Regions from separate parts of the Streptomyces cinnabarinus genome, predicted to be linked through region 3. Evidence: riboswitches for the same ligand, from Rfam matches in the RefSeq annotation. Region 3 holds a riboswitch; each other region holds the start of a gene.
The links. Region 3 has a riboswitch for cyclic di-AMP ahead of STRCI_RS19605 (M23 family metallopeptidase). Riboswitches for the same ligand answer to the same signal wherever they lie in the genome.

Region 1: it holds a riboswitch for cyclic di-AMP, as region 3 does, so the genes downstream of both, STRCI_RS17270 (LysM peptidoglycan-binding domain-containing protein) here and STRCI_RS19605 (M23 family metallopeptidase) in region 3, are expected to answer to the same signal.
Region 2: it holds a riboswitch for cyclic di-AMP, as region 3 does, so the genes downstream of both, STRCI_RS23825 (transglycosylase SLT domain-containing protein) here and STRCI_RS19605 (M23 family metallopeptidase) in region 3, are expected to answer to the same signal.

The regions. Positions count from the first base shown of each region.
Region 1 covers NZ_CP114413.1:3,853,310-3,860,252, reverse strand. The annotation lists gene STRCI_RS17280 (cytochrome P450 family protein) at 1-446, shown strand, start outside; gene STRCI_RS17275 (transglycosylase family protein) at 710-1,693, shown strand; cyclic di-AMP (ydaO/yuaA leader) riboswitch at 1,870-2,050, shown strand; gene STRCI_RS17270 (LysM peptidoglycan-binding domain-containing protein) at 2,055-2,753, shown strand; gene eno (phosphopyruvate hydratase) at 3,057-4,337, shown strand; gene STRCI_RS17260 (FtsB family cell division protein) at 4,434-4,910, shown strand; gene STRCI_RS17255 (DUF501 domain-containing protein) at 4,978-5,508, shown strand; gene STRCI_RS17250 (Ppx/GppA phosphatase family protein) at 5,505-6,446, shown strand; gene STRCI_RS17245 (NAD(P)/FAD-dependent oxidoreductase) at 6,889-6,943, shown strand, end outside.
Region 2 covers NZ_CP114413.1:5,250,690-5,257,632, reverse strand. The annotation lists gene STRCI_RS23835 (polyprenyl synthetase family protein) at 1-134, opposite strand, end outside; gene STRCI_RS23830 (CocE/NonD family hydrolase) at 410-2,503, shown strand; cyclic di-AMP (ydaO/yuaA leader) riboswitch at 2,769-2,965, shown strand; gene STRCI_RS23825 (transglycosylase SLT domain-containing protein) at 2,970-3,443, shown strand; gene STRCI_RS23820 (HAD family hydrolase) at 3,464-4,270, opposite strand; gene STRCI_RS23815 (hypothetical protein) at 4,419-5,045, shown strand; gene fahA (fumarylacetoacetase) at 5,137-6,351, shown strand; gene STRCI_RS23805 (M56 family metallopeptidase) at 6,628-6,943, shown strand, end outside.
Region 3 covers NZ_CP114413.1:4,362,003-4,368,945, forward strand. The annotation lists gene lhgO (L-2-hydroxyglutarate oxidase) at 1-45, shown strand, start outside; gene trmB (tRNA (guanosine(46)-N7)-methyltransferase TrmB) at 190-969, shown strand; gene STRCI_RS19600 (PrsW family intramembrane metalloprotease) at 1,022-2,365, shown strand; gene STRCI_RS19605 (M23 family metallopeptidase) at 2,447-3,469, opposite strand; cyclic di-AMP (ydaO/yuaA leader) riboswitch at 3,481-3,639, opposite strand; gene STRCI_RS19610 (PP2C family protein-serine/threonine phosphatase) at 3,883-4,980, opposite strand; tRNA gene STRCI_RS19615 (tRNA-Met) at 5,121-5,194, opposite strand; gene STRCI_RS19620 (alginate lyase family protein) at 5,246-6,367, opposite strand; gene STRCI_RS19625 (dihydrofolate reductase family protein) at 6,525-6,943, opposite strand, start outside.

The sequences.
Region 1 (6,943 bases), 510 kb from region 3:
CCCGCCTCCAGGAGTCGCTGGCCGCCGAGGACACCGCCCTGCTCGAAACCGGCGTGGAGGAACTCCTGCGCTACGACGGCCCGGTCGAGCTGGCCACCTGGCGGTTCGCCACCCGGCCCCTGACCATCGGCGGCCAGGACATCGCCCCCGGTGACCCGGTGCTCGTCGTCCTCGCCGCCGCCGACCGGGACCCGGAGCGGTTCGCCGACCCCGATCGCCTCGACCTCGCCCGCCGCGACAACCAGCACCTCGGCTACGGCCACGGCATCCACTACTGCCTGGGCGCCCCGCTCGCCCGTCTGGAGGGCCAGACCGCGCTGGCCACCCTCCTCACCCGCCTCCCGGACCTCCGGCTCGCGGCGGAACCGGCCGAGCTGCGCTGGCGCGGCGGCCTCATCATGCGCGGACTGCGCACCCTGCCGGTCGAGTTCACACCGGGCCGCTGACAACTCCAGCGCGTAGCAAGTCAGAGGCGAGCCGTATCCGACACAAACGTGACACACCCTCAAGTCCGTGATCTTCACGTGATCTGTGCGGCATTAACTTGTGACAAGTGATCGTCTGCCGATACGTTCACTCGACAGCGCGGCGCCTCGCCTCACCGGTACCGCGCCGCTCCCCGCTGTCTTCGAAAGGCCCCCGCATGCTCTCCGGGAACGGTCGTCACCGTCGCCCCCGCCAGGCCCCGGCTCTCATCGTCGCGGCCGGCGTGACCGGCTCCGCCATCGCCATCCCGCTCCTCGGCGCCACCGGTGCCAGCGCGGCCGAGGGCAACACCTGGGACAGGGTCGCGGAATGCGAGAGCGGCGGCTCCTGGAGCGAGGACAACGGCAACGGCTACTACGGCGGCCTCCAGGTCACCCAGGAGAACTGGGAACGCTACGGCGGCACGACGTACGCCGAGAGTGCGGACCAGGCCAGCCGCTCCCAGCAGATAGCCGTCGCCGAGCGCATCCTCGACGACCAGGGGCTCGCCGCCTGGCCGACCTGCGGCCCGCTCTCCGGCCTCGACGCCGACTCCGGTTCGGTCGGCGTCGACACGGGTCTTGAAGAGGACGGCGATTCGACCGACTCGTCCGAATCATCCAACTCATCCGGTTCGGCCGGTCTGCTGGACACCGTCGGTGGCGGCGCCTCCGCGGGCGACGAGGACGCCGACTCCGAGGCGGACCCCAGCGCATCCACGTCACCCGGAGCGTCGGGCGACTCGAAGGGGGTGAAGGGGTCGAAGGGGTCGAAGGACGCAACAGAGTCGGCGAATCCGAGTAAGTCGGATAAGTCGAGCAAGTCGGACAAGTCTCCCGAGTCGGCGCGGGCTTCCGAGGGTGAGGAGTCGGAGGGCTCGTCCGACTCCTCCGGGAGTGTCCCCTCGGGTGTGGCCGACGGTCTGTTCACCGGCATATCCGGACTGGACAATTCGGGCAACATCCTCTGGGTCGGGGGCGATTCCACCCTCATCGACACCGGCGTCGGCCGTCATCGCGGCCAGCCCGCGGACGAGGGCGGGGTGGAGCGTTCGTACGTCGTCCGCAACGGCGACACGCTCGCGAGCATCGCCGACTCCCTTGACCTCGACGGCGGATGGCGTGGGCTCTACGCCGACAACAGGTCGGCCATCGGCGCCGACCCCAGCCGTATCACTCCCGGTCAGACCCTTGAAGTAGGGGACGAATCGGTCGGAAACCAGGGCTAGTTCACGTCGCACTTCGCACCTGAATGTCCGCTTTGGTGAAAGTGTGGGATGAGTCTCAGAAGCCCTGATCGTCTTTGAAATTCCCCGGATCGCCTGCCTACGGTCGTGACCGCTCGCAGCAGCGGGCCCCGACCGCCGCACGCCGAATCCTGCCGGTGGCCGTACGGGAACAGTCGTCGCGTCATGCGCCGTAGGCAGGAGCGGGGGACCCAAGGTAAGCGCCGGGTCCGGAGGTTGAGGCGACTCGACACCGGAACCGGCTTGGGGTGAAGCCGCGCACTCGACAGACTGCGCGGCCGGGCAACTCAACCGGCCCGAACCCGACAGCTCACCTCGCAGGCGTCGGTGAGGGGATCGATCCATGCTGTTTTCCGGCAAGGGCAAGCACCGTCGTCCGTCCAAGGCCACCCGCGCCATCGCGATCGCCGGTGTCACCGGCGCCGCCGTCGCCGCTCCGCTGATGGCGGCCGGCAGCGCCTCCGCCGCCACCGCCTCCGAGTGGGACGCCGTCGCCCAGTGCGAGTCCGGCGGCGACTGGTCCATCAACACCGGCAACGGCTACTACGGCGGTCTGCAGTTCTCGGCCTCCACCTGGGCCGCGTACGGCGGCACGCAGTACGCCTCCACCGCCGACCAGGCCAGCAAGTCCCAGCAGATCGAGATCGCCGAGAAGGTCCTCGCGGGCCAGGGCAAGGGCGCCTGGCCGTCCTGCGGCGTCGGTCTGTCCAGCGCCACCTACACCGGCGGCTCCACCGGGAGCGGCACCACGAGCAACACCGAGACCCGTTCGACCGAGGAGCAGACCGCCTCCCGCTCGACCGAGCGTCCGGCTCAGAAGGCCGACAAGGCCGAGAAGGCCAAGAAGACCGTGACCACCCCGACCGGCAAGAAGGTCAAGAAGGGTGACGGCGAGTACAAGGTCGTCAAGGGCGACACCCTCAGCACCATCGCCGAGGAGCACGACGTCAAGGGCGGCTGGGAGAAGCTCTTCAAGCTGAACAAGGGCATCGTCGAGGACGCTGACCTGATCTACCCCGGTCAGCAGCTGCACCTCAAGTAATCCCTTAGCCGGACCACAGGGTCCTCATACCGGCCTCCTCCATACTGGAGGCCCCGTGAGGGTCACCCCCCGTCCCCACGGGCTCCCCGCCCCGGTGCGTTCTCCCCCGTACGCACCGGGGCGGGGTCTTCTTTTTCCCGGTAGTTCACCGCTCCTTTGTTCCGTAGAGAAACAATGGGTACCGTCTGTCCTTGTCCACGGGACGGTCGGTCGGCTGGCCGATGTCCCTCAGGCGGTTAGGCTCTAGTCGCAAGGCTCAAGTGCCCCGCACTTCCAGCGTCACATCCCATGAAGGAGATGCTCGTGCCGTCCATCGACGTCGTCGTAGCCCGGGAAATCCTGGACTCCCGAGGCAACCCCACGGTCGAGGTCGAGGTCGGCCTCGACGACGGCAGCACGGGTCGTGCCGCCGTTCCGTCCGGTGCCTCCACCGGTGCCTTCGAGGCCATCGAGCTCCGTGACGGCGACCCCAACCGCTACCTCGGCAAGGGTGTCGAGAAGGCCGTCCTCGCCGTCATCGAGCAGATCGGCCCGGAGCTCGTCGGCTACGACGCCACCGAGCAGCGCCTGATCGACCAGGCGATGTTCGACCTGGACGCCACCGACAACAAGGGCTCGCTCGGCGCCAACGCCATCCTCGGCGTCTCCCTCGCCGTCGCCCACGCCGCCTCCGAGGCCAGCGACCTGCCGCTCTTCCGCTACCTGGGCGGCCCGAACGCGCACCTGCTGCCCGTTCCGATGATGAACATCCTGAACGGCGGCTCGCACGCCGACTCCAACGTGGACATCCAGGAGTTCATGATCGCCCCCATCGGCGCGGAGTCCTTCTCCGAGGCCCTGCGCTGGGGCGCCGAGGTCTACCACACCCTCAAGAAGGTGCTGAAGACCAAGGGCCTGTCCACCGGCCTCGGCGACGAGGGCGGCTTCGCCCCGAACCTGGAGTCCAACCGCGCCGCCCTGGACCTCATCATCGAGGCCATCAAGGAGGCCGGTTACACCCCCGGCGAGCAGATCGCCCTCGCCCTCGACGTGGCCGCCTCCGAGTTCTACAAGGACGGCGTCTACACCTTCGAGGGCAAGGACCGCTCCGCCGCCGAGATGACGGAGTACTACGCCGAGCTCGTCGAGGCGTACCCGCTCGTCTCCATCGAGGACCCGCTGTTCGAGGACGACTGGGCCGGCTGGAACACCATCACCGCCAAGCTCGGTGACAAGGTCCAGATCGTCGGCGACGACCTCTTCGTCACCAACCCCGAGCGTCTCGCCCGCGGCATCGAGGAGGGCTCCGCCAACGCCCTGCTCGTCAAGGTGAACCAGATCGGCTCGCTGACCGAGACCCTGGACGCCGTCGAGATGGCCCAGCGCAACGGCTTCAAGTGCATGATGTCCCACCGCTCCGGTGAGACCGAGGACGTCACCATCGCCGACCTCGCCGTCGCCGTGAACTGCGGTCAGATCAAGACCGGCGCCCCGGCCCGCTCGGACCGCGTCGCCAAGTACAACCAGCTGCTGCGCATCGAGGAGATCCTCGACGACGCCGCGGTGTACGCGGGCCGCTCGGCGTTCCCGCGCTTCAAGGGCTGATCCCGGTAAGGGCCTAGCCAGTCGTACGTACGTCCCCGTACTCGGTCCCGTACCGTGTGCGGGGACGTACGCGCGTGTGGAACGGGAGGCGGGAACATGGCCGTGAAGGACCGGGACCGGTTCTCCACCGCGACCAGGATCCGGTTGCTCGGTGAGCAGACGGCGGCCCGGGTCTACCGTTCCCAGACCAAACGGCAGGCCCGCCGTTCCCGGCTGACCGGCCGCGCGGCCCTGCTCGCCCTCGTCGTCTGCTCCCTGGTCGTCGCCCTCGCCTACCCGATAAGGCAGTACGTCGCCCAGCGCGCCGAGATCGCCGATCTGGAACGCAAGCGGGAGCAGGCCCGGGAGCGGGTGGAGGAGCTGCGCGATCTCAAGGCACGCTGGAAGGACGACGCGTACGCGGAGCAGCGGATCCGGGAGCGGCTGCACTATGTGATGCCGGGTGAGACCGGGTTCGTGGTGATCGACCCGGACGCCGCGAAGCAGACGCGCACCGATCTCGGCGCGGCCGACCGGGCCTGGTACGCCAACGTCTGGGACGGGGTCGACAAGTCCGACGCCGCCGACCGTTGACGAAGGCCGCCGACGGTGACGTACGCCGCCGACCGATGGACAGAGACGAAAGACTGTAAAGGCTGTTATGGAAACGCCCCCGCCCTCCACTCCGCGCACCGAGCCGACCGACGCCGACGTCGAGGCCTTCAAGCAGCAGCTCGGCCGGCCGCCGCGCGGGCTGCGCGCCATCACGCACCGCTGCCCCTGCGGGCAGCCGGACGTGGTGGAGACGGCGCCCCGGCTGCCGGACGGTACGCCTTTCCCGACGCTGTACTACCTGACGTGCCCCAAGGCGAACTCCGCCATCGGCACGCTGGAGGCGGAGGGTGTCATGAAGGAGATGACGGAGCGGCTCCAGACGGATCCCGAGCTGGCCGCCGCCTACCGGGCCGCGCACGAGGACTACATCCGGCGCCGGGACGAGATCGAGGAGCTGACGGGCTTCCCGAGCGCGGGCGGCATGCCTGACCGGGTGAAGTGCCTGCACGTCCTGGTCGCGCACTCGCTGGCCGCCGGGCCCGGGGTGAACCCGCTGGGCGACGAGGCGCTCGCGATGCTGCCGGAGTGGTGGCGCAAGGGCGCGTGTGTGACGCAGGTTCAGGAGGAGGGCCGGTGACCCGGGTCGCCGCCATCGACTGCGGTACGAACTCCATCCGCCTCCTTGTCGCCGACTGCGACCCGGCGACGGGCGAACTGGTCGACCTGGACCGCCGGATGACCATCGTGCGGCTCGGCCAGGGCGTCGACCGCACCGGGCGGCTCGCCCCCGAGGCGCTGGAGCGGACCTTCGCCGCGTGCCGGGAGTACGCGGAGATCATCAAGGAGCACGGCGCGGAGCGGCTGCGGTTCGTGGCCACCTCCGCCTCCCGGGACGCCGAGAACCGGGACGACTTCGTGCGCGGGGTGATGGACATCCTGGGCGTCGAGCCCGAGGTCATCAGCGGGGACCAGGAGGCGGAGTTCTCCTTCACCGGCGCCACCAGGGAGCTGGCGGAACACGACCATCTCCCCAAGCCCTATCTCGTCGTGGACATCGGCGGGGGATCCACTGAGTTCGTCGTCGGCGAGGAGCATGTGCGCGCCGCCCGCTCGGTCGACGTCGGGTGCGTGCGGATGACCGAGCGGCATCTGGTGCGGGACGGCGTCGTCTCCGATCCGCCCACCGAGGAGCAGGTCGCGGCCATGCGGGCGGACATCGAGGCCGCCCTCGACCTCGCCGAGCTGACCGTGCCGTTGCGCGAGGCGCACACCCTGGTCGGGCTCGCCGGGTCGGTGACGACGGTGTCGGCCATCGCCCAGGAGCTGCCCGAGTACGACTCCGCCCGGATCCACCACTCCCGTGTCTCCCACGACCGGGTCCGTGAGATCACCGAGTGGCTGCTGCGCTCCACCCACGCCGAGCGCGCCGCCGTGCCCTCCATGCACCCGGGGCGCGTGGACGTGATCGCCGCCGGGGCCCTCGTACTGCTGGCGATCATGGAGCGGATCGGTGCCGAGGAGGTCGTCGTGAGCGAGCACGACATCCTCGACGGCATCGCATGGTCGGTGGCATAGCTCTCCTTTGTTACCGCTCGGTAGCATCGGTTGAGCAGGTCATGTAGCGTCTGAGCACGTTCGAGGGGCCCTTGAGGGCCCCTCGTCGGCGTTCCGGCGAGAAAGTTCGTGAAGTTCTTCACAAGGAATTGGGCCCCGGTGTTGCACGGAAAGGGTCCGGTTGGCCCTTCTGGGGGCTCAACACCCCCTTGAACATGTTCAGAAGGGGTGCAGGGGGGTTCCGGAGGGCGGGTTCGCACGGGGGTGTTTCGAGGGGCTCACGGCGGCTCTGAATGCCCAGAGAGGCAGCTCACGCGGCCTTGACAGCCACCCGCACTACACCGCGGGACTCCCCGCCGCCATGACCTGGATCACGCGGGTCGCGGAGGATAGCACACCCCCTGGACAAGCTTGTGAAGGGGCGCACGAGCGACCCCCCTGAGGCGGGTGGATACTCGATGGCATGAGCACCACGGAGCGTCCCAGGATCCTCGTAGTAGGCGGTGGGTACGTAGGCC
Region 2 (6,943 bases), 890 kb from region 3:
GCCTCCGTGATGAAGGGGACCTCGCTCTTGGTGGCTTCGAGCAGTCCCTCCTCGACAGCCGCCAATCCGGCCTGGACATCGGCTTCCAGAGCCTGGTCCCGCACGCTCAGCCCGAACGGCCCGACGACGGTCACGAGGGGTCTCCTGTCTGCTGGTGTCTACTGGCGATTACGCGGTTTGTCGATAGGTCGCTGCCTTCACTCAAGTCAGCGTATCCGGTCACGTTTCGATCACCGATGCCGCCCGCCCGTCCACGACGGGCGGTATGGGATCACGCCGGTTATGTTTTTGATCAACTGATAAGAACGGATATCTATCGACTTACGTGGAAGTAGTGGAGTGTGTCTCGAATCGAGGTCGATGCCGCACCCTGCCCGTCGGGGCCTTCACGCCGACTGGGGCTTTCGCGATGAACACGCGTATCCGTACGTCCTTCCCCTACGAGACGGCCCATGAGGACCTCCGCATCCCGCTCGCGGACGGAACCCTGCTCTACGCGCGGGTGTGGCGCCCGCTCACCGACGAGCCCGTCCCGGCGCTCCTCGAATACCTGCCGGACCGCCTGACCGACCGGACGGCCGCGCGTGACCACCAGCGCCACCCCTGGTACGCGGGCCACGGCTACGCCTCCGTCCGGGTGGACATCCGCGGGCACGGCAACAGCGAGGGTCTGCCCACGGACGCGTACTCGGCGACCGAACCGGCCGACGGGGTCGAGGTGGTGCACTGGCTGGCGGACCGGCCCTGGTGCGACGGCAAGGTCGGCATGTTCGGCATCTCCTGGGGCGGCTTCAACTCTCTCCAGATCGCGGCCCTCGCGCCCGAGCCGCTCAAGGCGATCGTCACGGTCTGCTCCACCGACGATCGCTATGACAACGATGCGCACCACGCGGGAGGTTCCGTCCGCGCGGTCGACATGCACGCCCGGGCGGCGACGACGCTCGCCGCCGCCTGTCTGCCACCCGATCCGCGGTACGCCGGTGAGGCGTGGCGGGAGCTCTGGCTGAAGCGCCTGGAGGCCGTCGAACCGCTGCCGCACACCCGGCCGGCCCACCCGACCCGGGACGACCACTGGCGCCACGGCAGCGTCCGCGAGGACTACGGCGCCATCGAGGCCGCCGTCCTCGCGGTCGGCGGCTGGCACGACCCGTACCGCGACACCGTGCTGCGCCTCGTGGAGCACCTGCCCGCCGACCGCGTCCGCGGTCTGATCGGCCCCTGGTCCCACCACTACCCCGACCGGGACCTGCCGCCCGGACCGGCGATCGGCTTCCTCCAGGAGACCCTGCGCTGGTGGGACCACTGGCTGAAGGGCGAGGGCGCTCTCCCCGAGCCCCTCCTGCGCGCCTACGTCAGCGACTCCCACCCGCCCGCCACGGCCTACGGCACCCTGCCCGGCCGCTGGGTCGGCGAGCCGTCCTGGCCCTCCCCGCACATCACCCAGGTGACGTACGCCCTCCAGGGCGCCCCTGTTGTCGTGCGGTCGCCCATGCAGACCGGGGTGGACGCCGGTCAGTTCGTCCCGCGCGGGAACGACGCCGACCTGCCGCCGGACCAGCGGGAGGAGGACGCCCGCTCGGCTTGCTTCGAGTTCGCCGTGGGCGAGGAGACCTGGGTGCTGGGGCGGCCGAGAGTGCGGCTGCGGCTGACCTCGGAGGTGCCGCGCGGGCAGGTGATCGCGCGGGTCTGCGATGTCGCGCCCGACGGCGCCTCGACGCTGGTCACGCGCGGCGTGCTGAACCTCGCCGCGCGCCACGGGCACGACCGGGCGGTGCCGTGGGAGCCGGGTGCCACGGAGGACGTCGAGTTCGGGCTGAGCGCCATCGGGCACGCCTTCCCGCCCGGCCATCGCATCCGGCTCGCGGTGTCCTGCGCGTACTGGCCGTGGGTCTGGCCGCACCCTGAGTCGACAGCCGGCTTCACGCTGGATCCGGCGGGGAGCTTCCTGGAAGTGCCGGTACGCGCGCGTGCCGCCTCGTCCGGCGTCGCGTCCGACGTCGCGTCCGGCGTCGCGTCCGGCGTCGCGTCCGGCGTCGCGTCCGACGTCGCCTCCGATGCCGCCTCCGATGCCGCCTTCGACATTGCCTTCGAGGCGCCGGAGCAGGCCGAGCCCCTGGGCGTGGCCGAGCCGGCCACGCTGGACGAGCCGCGCCCGCGGCGGCTGGTCGTCCGGGACGTGGCCAAGGGCGAGTGGCGCATCGAGGTCGATCCACGGCACGGCGGCACGCGCGTGCACCCCGACGGGCTGGAGTGCACCGAGGACGCACTGGAGACGTACACGATCCAGGAGGCGGACCCGCTCTCCGCCCGCGCCCGCTCGGACTGGTCGATCCGCCTGCACCGGCCGGAGCCGGCCTGGGACACCACCGTCCGGACCCGGTCGGAGACCACCTGCGACGCGACGGACTTCATCACCTCGAACGAGGTGATCTGCACGGACGGCGGCGAGGTGGTCTTCCACCGGACGTGGGAGAAGCGGATTCCGCGAACGCCGAGACGCTGAACACCCAGACGTTAAAGCCCCATTGGGGCTATTGCCCGTTTTGCTCACTCTTGCGCCTGTGCGTGACTTGACTCACGCCACACTCTTCACAGGCACTCCACAGGCCATCACCGACACCCCTCCCCCGCCCGCCAGTTGACCCTTGGCACCCGCAAACACCCAGCGGCCGCACATCCCCCTTTCGAAGATCAAATCCCTGGATATGTGAATCCGCTACTTGTTTCGGACATGTGCTCTCGCATACGTTCCCGGCCTGTCGGGCGGACGCCGAATCCTGCCGCCGTCCGGCTCCATCGAGATCTTCGTACGGCAGGAGCGGGGGACCCAGGTAAGTCGCCGGGCCGGACGTCCTCGGACGCGCCGAAACGGCTCGGGGTGAAGCCGCGTGCCCATCGTGGTGCGCGGCCGGGCAGCTCCCGCCCGAACCCGACAGCTCACCTCGCAGGCGCCGGAGAGGAACTTCGCCATGCCCGCTGCCGCTCAGCGCCGCCCCCGCCGCATCGCCCGCAAGCTCGCCGTCCTCGGCACCGGAGCCGCCGTACTGGCGCTCCCGCTCATCGGCGCCACCAACGCCTCCGCGGCCACGCCGACCGCCACCACCGCCGCCTCGCTGGGGTACGCCAACAACCTCGACGGCTGGATCCGGGCGTCCCTCCAGGTCATGGCGGATCACGGGATCCCCGGCAGCTATGACGGCATCTACCGCAACATCATCCGGGAGTCCTCGGGCAACCAGTACGCGATCAACAACTGGGACTCCAACGCCGCCGCGGGCACCCCGTCCAAGGGCCTGCTCCAGGTGATCGACCCGACCTTCATGGCGTACCACGTGGCGGGCACCTCGTACGACCCCTACGACCCGGTCGCGAACATCACCGCCGCCTGCAACTACGCGGCCCAGCGCTACGGTTCGATCGACAACGTCTTCGGCGCCTACTGAGCCACCGCGCCTTCCCCGGGCTACCGGAAGAGTCTTTCGAGGACGACGGCGATGCCGTCGTCCTCGTTCGACAAGGTGATCTCGTCGGCCACCGCCTTGAGTTCGGGGTGGGCGTTGGCCATCGCGACACCGTGCGCCGCCCAGTCGAACATCGGGATGTCATTGGGCATGTCACCGAAGGCGATCGTCCGGTCCGGGCCGAGCCCCAGATGATCGGCGGCCAGCGCGAGGCCGGTCGCCTTGGTGATGCCGCATGGCTGAAGTTCGACGGTTCCCGGGCCCGACATGGTGACCGTCGCCAGCGAACCGACCACCGAGCGCGCCGTCGCCGCCAACTGGTCGTCGGACAGCTCGGGATGGCGCAGCAGCACCTTGCTGATCGGCTCGCACCACAGGTCGTCGCGCCGCCCGACCCGCACCGCGGGCAGGGTGGGGTGCGGCATCAGATACCCGGGCTCGATCAACGTGAGTCCGTCCACGCCGTCCTGGTCCACCGCCGCGTACACCTGCCCCACCTCGGCCTCGATCTTGCCGAGCGCGGTCTCGGCCAACTCCCGGTCCAGGGTGACCGACCACAGCAGACGGTCCGCGCCGGCGTCGTACACCTGCGCGCCCTGCCCGCACACCGCGAGCCCCCTGCTGCCCAGGTCGTCGAGGAGCGGCCGCACCCTGGGAGCCGGCCGGCCGGTCACCACCAGGTGCCGGGCGCCGGACTCGGCCACCCGCGCGAGCGCGGCCAGCGACCGGTCGGAGAGCGTGTCGTCGCCCCGGAGCAGGGTTCCGTCCAAGTCGGTGGCGATGAGTGAATATGCGATGGGTGCGGCCATGATCAGAGAATACGGACAGGACGCCCCGTCGACTCAGCGCGAACCGGACGACCCCGGCGTCCACCACAGCCCCGCGCGCCCCCTCCAACTCCCTTGCCCCCATCCGCTTCTGGTGAAATGAGGGGCACTGTTGTGACGAACGGGGGCGATGGGTGTGGCAGACCGGCAAGAGGACTTCGCGAACCATCTCCGGGAGACCGCCGGACGCGTCCTCGAACGCTTCCCCGAGGACCTGAAACCCGAGATCTACGCACTCTCCTTCCGTATCTGGCGCGTTGACTACGACTACCGCCACCCGTACGTGGCGATCGGCTACAACACCGAGACGCAGTACGAGCTGGAGCGGCGCCCGGAGGACCCCGGCGAGGCCCGCTGGAACTACGCCTGCTGGCTCCTCGACGGCTTCGAGACGCTCGGCAACGTGCCCGAGGACCCGGTGGGCGGACCGCTGTACGAGACCGAGGTCAAGCGGCTCGGTCTGTGGTTCGAGGGAGAGGACGGGGAGGACGGAGCGGAGGGGGAGGACGAGGACGACGAGGACGACGCGAAGGACGATCTGTTGCAGTTGCACTTCGCCGACGCCTGTATCGCTCTCGCCCGGCATCTGCACGCGAGCGGCCGGATCGAGAAGATCTTCGGCCGTCCGCTGCCGATCGTGATTTTCGACATGGACTGCCCCGGCTGGGAGGTCGAGGCGACCGAGGCGGCCAACCCGCCCGAGCTGATCGAGGGCTTCCTGACGTGGCAGCGGGCCGACGACCCGTCCCCGTCGTGATCTTTCGGCACTGCCCAAGACGGGTGTTCCGCCCGTAACGTGTGCGACGACGACACGGACCCGTGGCACGCACGAGAGCGAGGCAGCACCCATGCCCCCCTTTGATGTCCCCGAGGGCGACCCCTTCGGCCCGCACAACCTTCCGTACGGTGTCTTCTCCGTCCCCGGTGAGGACAGCGCGCGCCGGGTCGGCGTACGGCTCGGAGACCATGTCCTCGACGCGGGCGCCGCGGCACTGGCGCTGGGTTCTCCCTACGCCTCCCTGCTCGCCCGGCCCAGCCTCGGCCCGCTGCTCGCCGCGGGCCGCACCGCCTGGTCCGATGTGCGCCGCGCGCTGACGGCCTGGGTCACGGTGCCGTCCCACCGGGAGACCATCGAGCCCCTGTTCCACCCCCTCTCCGCGGTGACCCTGCACCTCCCCTTCGAGGTCGCGGACTACGTCGACTTCTACGCCTCCGAGAACCACGCCCGGAACGTCGGCCAGATGTTCCGCCCCGACGCGGCGGACTCCCTCACCCCGAACTGGAAGCACCTCCCGATCGGCTATCACGGCCGTTCCGGCACGGTCGTCGTCTCCGGCACGGATGTCATCCGGCCGTCCGGCCAGCGCAAGGCCCCGGCCGACGCGGCCCCCGTCTTCGGCCCCTCCGTCCGGCTGGACATCGAGGCGGAGGTCGGCTTCGTGGTGGGCGTGCCCACGGCCATGGGCAGCCCGGTCGCGCTCACCGACTTCCGCGAGCACGTCTTCGGCCTCTGCCTGCTCAACGACTGGTCCGCGCGTGACCTCCAGGCCTGGGAGTACGTCCCGCTCGGCCCCTTCCTCGGCAAGTCCTTCGCCACGTCGGTGTCGGCGTGGATCACCCCGCTGGACGCCCTGGACGCGGCCCGGGTGGCACCGCCGGAGCGCACCCACGAGCTGCTGCCCTATCTGGACGACGCGGCCGAGGAGCCCGGCGGCTACGATCTGCGCATCTCGGTGTCCCTCAACGGCCATGTGATCTCCGAACCCCCCTTCTCGACGATGTACTGGACCGCCGCCCAGCAGCTGGCCCACATGACGGTCAACGGCGCCTCCCTGCGCACCGGCGACCTCTACGGCTCCGGCACGGTCAGCGGCCCGACGGAGCGCGAACGCGGTTCCCTCCTGGAGCTCACCTGGAACGGCCGCGACGCCCTGGAACTCCCCGACGGAAAGCGCACCTTCCTGGAGGACGGCGACGTCGTCACCCTGACGGCGTGGGCACCGGGCGCGGACGGGGCCCGGGTGGGACTGGGCGAGGTATCCGGGCGGGTGGTCACGGGCTGAGCGAGCCGGGAACGGCGAGCGCTTCGTCCGACGCCCGCCCTGCTCTACTGAACAGCTCTCCCACGTACGGGAATTGACGGTCTCCACCGCCCACTCCCGGCGGCCCCTCCCGCTCTCCTCCCACCGGAGAGTTCGACGGTCTCCGACGTCTGCCGCACGCCGTCCGCCGCCGTCATACTTGGCGGCGGACCGTGCGCGCGGCACCCGCTCCGCGGCGCCCGCGCACAGCCCGTCCCGCAGCCGCCCTTGTCCCGACCAGGATCCGGAGCCCGTGGCATGACCGTCTGCCTGCTCCTGCTGAGCGCCGTCGCTCTGACTGCCGCCATTCCGGTGCCGCGTTCCCTGACGCGGGCCGCCTGGCCGGAACGGGAGCCGGTGGTCGGGCTGTGGGTGTGGCAGTGCCTGGTCGCCACCGTCCTGCTGTGCTGTCTGACCGCCCTGGTCCTGGGCGCCGCCGCGGTCTTCCACACGGTCCGCGACCATGTCTTCGCGCCCGCGCCGCCGGCGGTGACCGCGGCGTACGACCTCTCCGCGGCGCCGGTCTGGGCCGTCGCCCTCACCCTGCTGCTGGCCTGCGGCGCCGCCTGGACGA
Region 3 (6,943 bases):
AGAGAGGTGGCGCGGCGGGCGCTGGGGGCGTTGGCGCGCACCTGACCGATCGGCCCTGACGGGGCCTCGTCCTCGAACGGCGAGGAAGCCGATGCGGCAGCGGGCGGGGCTGTCCGCTCCCGTAAAATCGGATCCACTGTGTCTGACTCCCTCCCCACCTCAGCCCCCACCCCCGGCCACGAGCCCGGCGTGTCCGTTCGGCATACGCGGGCCAAGGGGGAGCCACGGTTCCCCGACGGGCCGAAGGCCGATCCGGCGGGGTCGCATTTCGAGCGGCGGATCCGGAGCTTCCAGCCGCGCCGGAGCCGGGTGACGGCCGGGCAGGCGGACGCGCTGCAGCGGCTGTGGCCCAAGTGGGGGATGGACATCGACGGGAGCGAGGTTCTCGACCTGCGGGAGTTCTTCGGCAACGACCGGCCCGTCGTGCTGGAGATCGGGTTCGGGATGGGCGAGGCCACCGCGCAGATGGCCGCCGGCGACCCGGAGACCAACATCCTCGCCGTCGACGTGCACACCCCGGGGCAGGGCAATCTGCTCAACCTCGCCGACCATCACGGCCTGTCCAACATCCGGGTCGCCAACGGCGACGCGATCATCCTGCTCCGCGAGATGCTCGCCCCGGACTCCCTCGACGGCCTCCGCGTCTACTTCCCGGACCCCTGGCCCAAGAAGCGGCACCACAAGCGGCGGCTGATCCAGCCGGAGTTCCTCAGCCTCGCCGCCACCCGGCTCAGGCCCGGCGCGGTGCTGCACTGCGCGACCGACTGGGAGCCGTACGCCGAGCAGATGCTCGAGGTCCTGACCGCGCACCCGGACTTCGAGAACACGCAGGCCGACGGCGGTTTTGCGCCGCGTCCCGAGTTCCGGCCGCTGACCCGTTTCGAAGGCCAGGGACTGGACAAGGGACATGTCGTGAACGACCTGCTCTTCCGTCGCGTACACCGAGACGAAACCCTCAACGGCGCCTGAGCCCACCGCGCTCCTCTGCGGGCTGCGCCCCTCCCTCGTTAGGGTCAATGCCGTGGCCACCGATCCAGTTCCCCCGTACCCGACGCACCCCACCGGCCCGCCCGGCGGCGCACTTCGGCACGCGCACTGGTGGCAGCGGAAGTGGGTGCGCTACGGCGCGCTGATCACCCTGCTCACGCTCTCCGGCCTGGTCATCCTCGCCCTGGTCCGCGAACAGACCGGCACCCAGGGCTTCCTGGTCGGGCTCGGCCTCGCCGTACTGCCGGTGCCGCTGCTCATAGCCGCCTTCCGGTGGCTGGACCGGGTGGAGCCGGGCCCCTGGCGAAACCTGCTCTTCGCCTTCGCCTGGGGCGCCTGCGCGGCGGCGCTGATAGCCATCGTCGCCAACAGCTTCGCGACCAGATGGATAGCCACGGCCACGGCGGATCCGTCCAGCGCGGACACCCTCGGGGCGACCGTGATAGCGCCGATCGTGGAGGAGTCCGCGAAGGCGGCCGCCGTTCTGCTCGTCTTCCTCTTCCGGCGCCGGGACTTCACCGGGCTCGTCGACGGGGTGGTCATAGCCGGGCTCACCGCCACCGGCTTCGCGTTCACCGAGAACATCCTCTACCTCGGTACCGCCTTCGGCACCGACCAGCTCACCGGCGACAGCGGCATCGCCTCCGTCACCGCCGCAACCTTCTTCGTGCGCATCGTGATGTCCCCGTTCGCGCACCCCCTGTTCACCGTCCTCACCGGCATCGGCTTCGGCATCGCCGCGCTCTCCGGCGACCGGCAGCGCTGGCGGCGGATCCTGCTGCCGCTGTCCGGGCTGCTGCTCGCGATGGGCATGCACGCGCTGTGGAACGGCTCCGCGTCCTTCGGCCCGTTCGGCTTCTTCGCCGTCTACGCGGCGATCATGGTGCCCGCCTTCGGCCTGCTGACCTGGCTCGTGATCTGGACCCGCCAGCGCGAACTGCGCACCGTGCGGGAGGAGCTGCCCGCCTACGCCGTGGCCGGCTGGCTCACCCCGGCCGAGCCCTTCGCGCTCGGCTCGATGCGGGCGCGGCGCATGGCCCGGCAGTACGCCCGCCGCACCGCGGGCGGACGGCGGGCGGCGCGGGAGGTGGCGCAGTACGAGGCGTACGCGACCTCGCTGGCGTTCCTGCGGCACCGGGGGCGCCGCGGCCGTGCGGGCGCCGACTTCGTCGTGCGGGAAGCGGAGCTGCTGCGGGAGCTGTGGCGGCGCCGGGAGGTGGCACGGCCGGCGCTCGACCACGCGGCGCGGGCGACGGCACCGCCCGTCCCGGTGGTGGCGGCGCCCTGGCCGATGTACGGGGCGTACGGATACCCGGCACAGCCGAGCGGCTACCAGCCCTATCCGGCGTACCCGGCCTACAACCCGTACCGCACGTAGCGCCTGCGGGCATGCGAAACCGGCAGCCCTGACGTCGGGGGGTCGTCGTCAGGACCGCCGGGGTTCACGCGGGGGCGTGGGTCAGATGTTGAGGCCCTTGTCGCGCAGCCACGCGAGCGGGTCGATGCCGGAGGAGGACCCCTCGGGGTGGACCTCCATGTGCAGGTGCGCGCCGGTCACGTTGCCGGTCGCGCCCACCCGGCCGATGATGTCGCCGGTGGTGACCTTCTGGCCGACGGAGACGCTGATCGAGGACTGGTGGGCGTACCAGATCTCGGTGCCGTCCTCCAGGGTGAGCACGGTCTTGTAGCCGTAGGAGCCGTCCCAGCCGGCGCTGGTGATCGTGCCGGTGTGGACCGCCTTCAGCAGGGTGCCCGTGGGAGCGGCGAAGTCGAGGCCCGTGTGGTACCCGGAGGACCACATCGAACCGGCCTGGCCGAAGGTCGAGGTGAGGGTGAACGACGAGGTCGGCAGCGTGTACTGCTTGGCCAGCGCGGCGAGGCGCTCGGCCTCGGCCTTCTTGCGGGCCTCCTCCTCGGCCTTCGCCTTGGCGGCGGCGGCCTTGGCCTTGGCTTCCTTCTCCGCCTCGGCGGCGGCTTCCGCGGCGGCCTTCTCGGCGGCTGCGGCGGCATCCGCGGCGGCCTTGGTGTCTACCTGGTCCTGCTGCTGCTCGGCCTGGGCCATGATCCGGGCGCGCAGCGCCTCACCGGCGTCGGCGGCGCCCTGCTCGGTGTCCATCGTGGTCATGCCGACGCTGCTGAGCGGGGAGGCCGCCGTCTCGGGCGTCTCCTCGTCCGCGGAGTGGTCGGAGATCAGCGGCAGGTCGGGCATGGTGATCGCGACCGGCGGCTTGCCGGACTGCGCGCTGGCCATACCGCCCGCGCCGACCGCGGCTATGACACCGACGCCGAGAACCGTGGAGCTGCGGGCGAGTCCGCCGCCGCCCTTCTTGGCGACGCGATGCTTGCCGCGCACCGGGCGAATGGATTCCGCAGTGGGGTTCCACTCTTCGAACGGGCCCTCGTCGCTGCGATAGCTGCCGTAGCCGAAAGTCTCGTCCCCGCGTTGGCTCGGCACGAACGGGGCAGGGCGGTTTGACGCCACGTGGGCGTGCTCCTTTCCTTCCTTCTCGCCTACCGGGTTAGCTGACGGGTTCGGAGCAGGAAGGTCTCCTACGCGCGTATATCCGACCGGTTTTGCCCGGTGGATTACGCCCGATTCACCCCAAGTTGGTGGTTCCCCGGTTCCCTTACGGGATTCGGCGCGTGCGCACGGAGCCGACTCTTGTGACGGCTGGGACGACCGCGCTGCGTTATCGAACGTTAATAGACCCGGGGTGCGGATTCCAAGCCGTTCCGCTTGATCATTAACGAATCCGGCCGGAACTTTAGGGTCATGAGGGGTTTAAATCGGGCGAGTTGACCAAGGTTCACCTGCCACACAGTTGTTGACGGTATGTCAGTTGTTATGCGGAGGGCTTCCGTCCGATCACCCCCGGTGACCATCGGGGTCATCGGTCAGGGCCGCCGTACGGCGAGCAGGGCCATGTCGTCCGTCATCCCGCCCCCGCAGTGCCGACGCGCCTCCTCGGCGAGGGTCCGGATCAGAGCGGCGGGCTCGTGGAAGGCGCGGCCGGAGAGCCGACGCTCGGGGTCGTAGAAGACGCCGTGCGCGTCGCGGGCCTCGGACAGGCCGTCGGTGTGCAGCAGCAGGGTGGCGCCGCGCGGGAAGGGCACCTCCTCGGCGCGGTCGGGCCAGTTGCCGAGGTCGCTCATGCCCAGCGGCAGGGCGGGCTCCCCGGCGGGCAGCGGGCGTACGGTGCGGTCCGCGTGGAGCAGCAGCGGGGGCGGATGGCCGCGGTTGACGATCCGTACGACGCCCTCGCCGTGCGGGAGTTCGGCCAGTACGGCGGTGGTGAATCCCTCATGGGCGTCGATCCCCTCGCGCCGTGTGCCCTCCCGGGTCAGCGCCCGCTCCAGGCGCCGTGCGACGCCCTCCAGGTCCGGCTCCTGCTCGGCCGCCTCCCGGAAGGCGCCGATGACCACGGCGACGGCCGCGACGGCGCCCATGCCCTTGCCGCGCACATCGCCGACGACGAGCCGGACGCCCCACGGGCTGTCCACCACCGCGTACAGATCACCGCCGATGAAGGCGTCGGCCTGGGCGGCCTCGTAGCGGGCGGCGATGTCGAAGCCGCCGATCCGTTCCACGGGTTGGGGCAGGACGGCGCGCTGCGTGGCCTCGGCGATCTCGCGCTGCGAGGCGAGCCGCAGATCGCCGCGGCGCACCACGCGGTTGAGCACGGCCGCCAGGACGGCGACGGTGACCACGGTGATCACCTCGGTGACGGTGTCCGCGTCCACGCCGAAGCCGAAGCGGACATGGACGGCGTAGGCGGCGATCAGGGCCCCGACGCCGGTGATGACGGTGCCGAGCAGCGAGAAGAGCGGGGCGGCGACGAGCGGGGCGGCGGTGAAGAAGGGGACCGCGGTGAAGTCACGGGGGGTGCTGAGGTCGTACAGGATGCCGCCCGCGATCAGGGCCGCCGGGATGATCCGTGCGAGGGTGCGGCCGGACGGGAAGCGCCGGGTCCCCTGTCTGACCGAAGCCCGCACTGCCCGCCTCCCGCCGCGTCGCCGTCCCTCCAGGGTTCCCGGAGCGGGGCCGCGGGGCGAACGGGGTGGGCCGAGTGGATGAGTGGGCCGACATGCACCGAGGGCCGGAACCCTTTCGGATTCCGGCCCTCGGCCTTCAGTAGCGGGGACAGGATTTGAACCTGCGACCTCTGGGTTATGAGCCCAGCGAGCTACCGAGCTGCTCCACCCCGCGTCGGTGAAACCAGTGTACGTCATCCGCAGGGCCCGAAGCACACCCGTTTCCTCAGGCCGCCGGGTTGCCCGCGTGAGTGAGGGTCTCCCAGGAGACGAAGAGGCCGTCGGTACCGGCCGGGCGGGTCTTCTCGGCGAGCCTGCGGGCGGCCGGGACGGAGGCGCCGCGCCGGTCCTCCAGATGGTTCAGCGCGACCTCCAGGTCGGGCCCCATGGTCCGCCGGACCTGGCCGCCGCACAGCCAGGCCGGGGCGGGCTCGCCGCTCTGGTGCCGGGCGTGCAGCTCCATCGCGGCCTTGAGCCGGTCCTCCGCCTCGCCGTACAGATCGACGCCCTGGTGCCAGGCGGTCTCGGCGATGTGCGCGGTGGCGGCGATCGCGTGGCCGACGTGCTCGAAGTTCCGGCAGGTCTCCTGGGTGACACCCGGCTTGTACGTCGTCTGCCGGAACCAGTACGCCGCCAGGCGCTGCGGGGTGTTCATGCTGGACCCGGCCGGGGTGAGCGGGAGGCGGCCGTCCTTGTCGAGGTAGAAGTAGGCGGGCACGCGGTCGCGGAAGCGGGCCAGGGCGTGGTCGAAGGTCTTGTGGTCGTCGAGGAAGACGGCGATGCCGATGGCCGCGTCGGTGGTGACGAGGTCCCGGGTGCCGTTGGCGTCCGGGACCTTCTTGGTGACCTGGGGCAGATGCGCGGTCCGCAGCATGGTCTCGAACCGGCGCACGCGCTCCGCGGGCCATCCGGCGCCGTCGCTGTGCCGGACGATCTCGGCGGCCCGCGCCCAGGTCGCCCCGGCCCACCCGGCCTGGAGCCCGGCGTTCTCCCCGCTGTGCCGCTTCAGCTTCGCCGACCAGGCGTCCATGATCTCCCTGGCCTTGACGGCGTGCGGCGCCTTCCCGGTGACGGTGAAGAGCAGGGCCTGGGTGTAGGCGGCGATGGCGTCCCGGCGCTCCTGCGCACACCCCTGCCCCGCCGTCCTCCCGGCGGGACAGCGCACCTCCTCGTACGGCTCGGCCCGGTACTTGTAGGCGCCGTACTCACTGTCCCGCATGTCGAGATACGCCTTCAGCCACGGCTGCCTGCCCGCGGTGACGTTCTCGCGCACGGCCTCCAGCTGGGCGGCGCCGACGAGCACACCGGGGTGGGTGAACTCGGCGTCGGACGGGAGGGCACGGGCCATAGTGCTGCTGCCGGCGCCCGTGGCTCCACAGGCGCTGAGGAGAAGACCGACCACCACGAACACGACGGCACGCGCACGAACAGACCTCATGCAGGCAGCGTGGCCCGGTGCGGGGGCGGGCGCAGGGTTTGTTGGGCCGATCGGACCTGACGCGGGGTTACGCCAGAAGGTGCCGGTTCGGGGCCTTCGCCCGGTCCGCGTACTCCGGGAGTTCGAGTACGTCGACGCCGGCCGAGGTGAGCAGGCCGGTGCCGTCCGCCGCCACCACGAAGGTGTCCGGCTCCCGCCACGCCGTGACCACCCGGCGGACGCCCGCGTCCAGGATCAGCCGGGCGCAGGGGGCGGGGCGGGAGGAGCGGTGGGCGCAGGGCTCCAGGCTGCTGTAGACCGTCGCGGAGGGCAGGCGCGGGTCCTCGGGGTCGATCTTGGCGAGGGCCGCCTCCTCGGCGTGCACCACCGGGTCGTCGCCCTCGCGGGAGTGGCCGCGGGCGAGTTCGGTGCCGTCGGCGGCGACGACCACCGCGCCGACGCTGAACGCCGTGTCGGAGGGCGGGCACAGCTCGGCCAGCTCGCAGG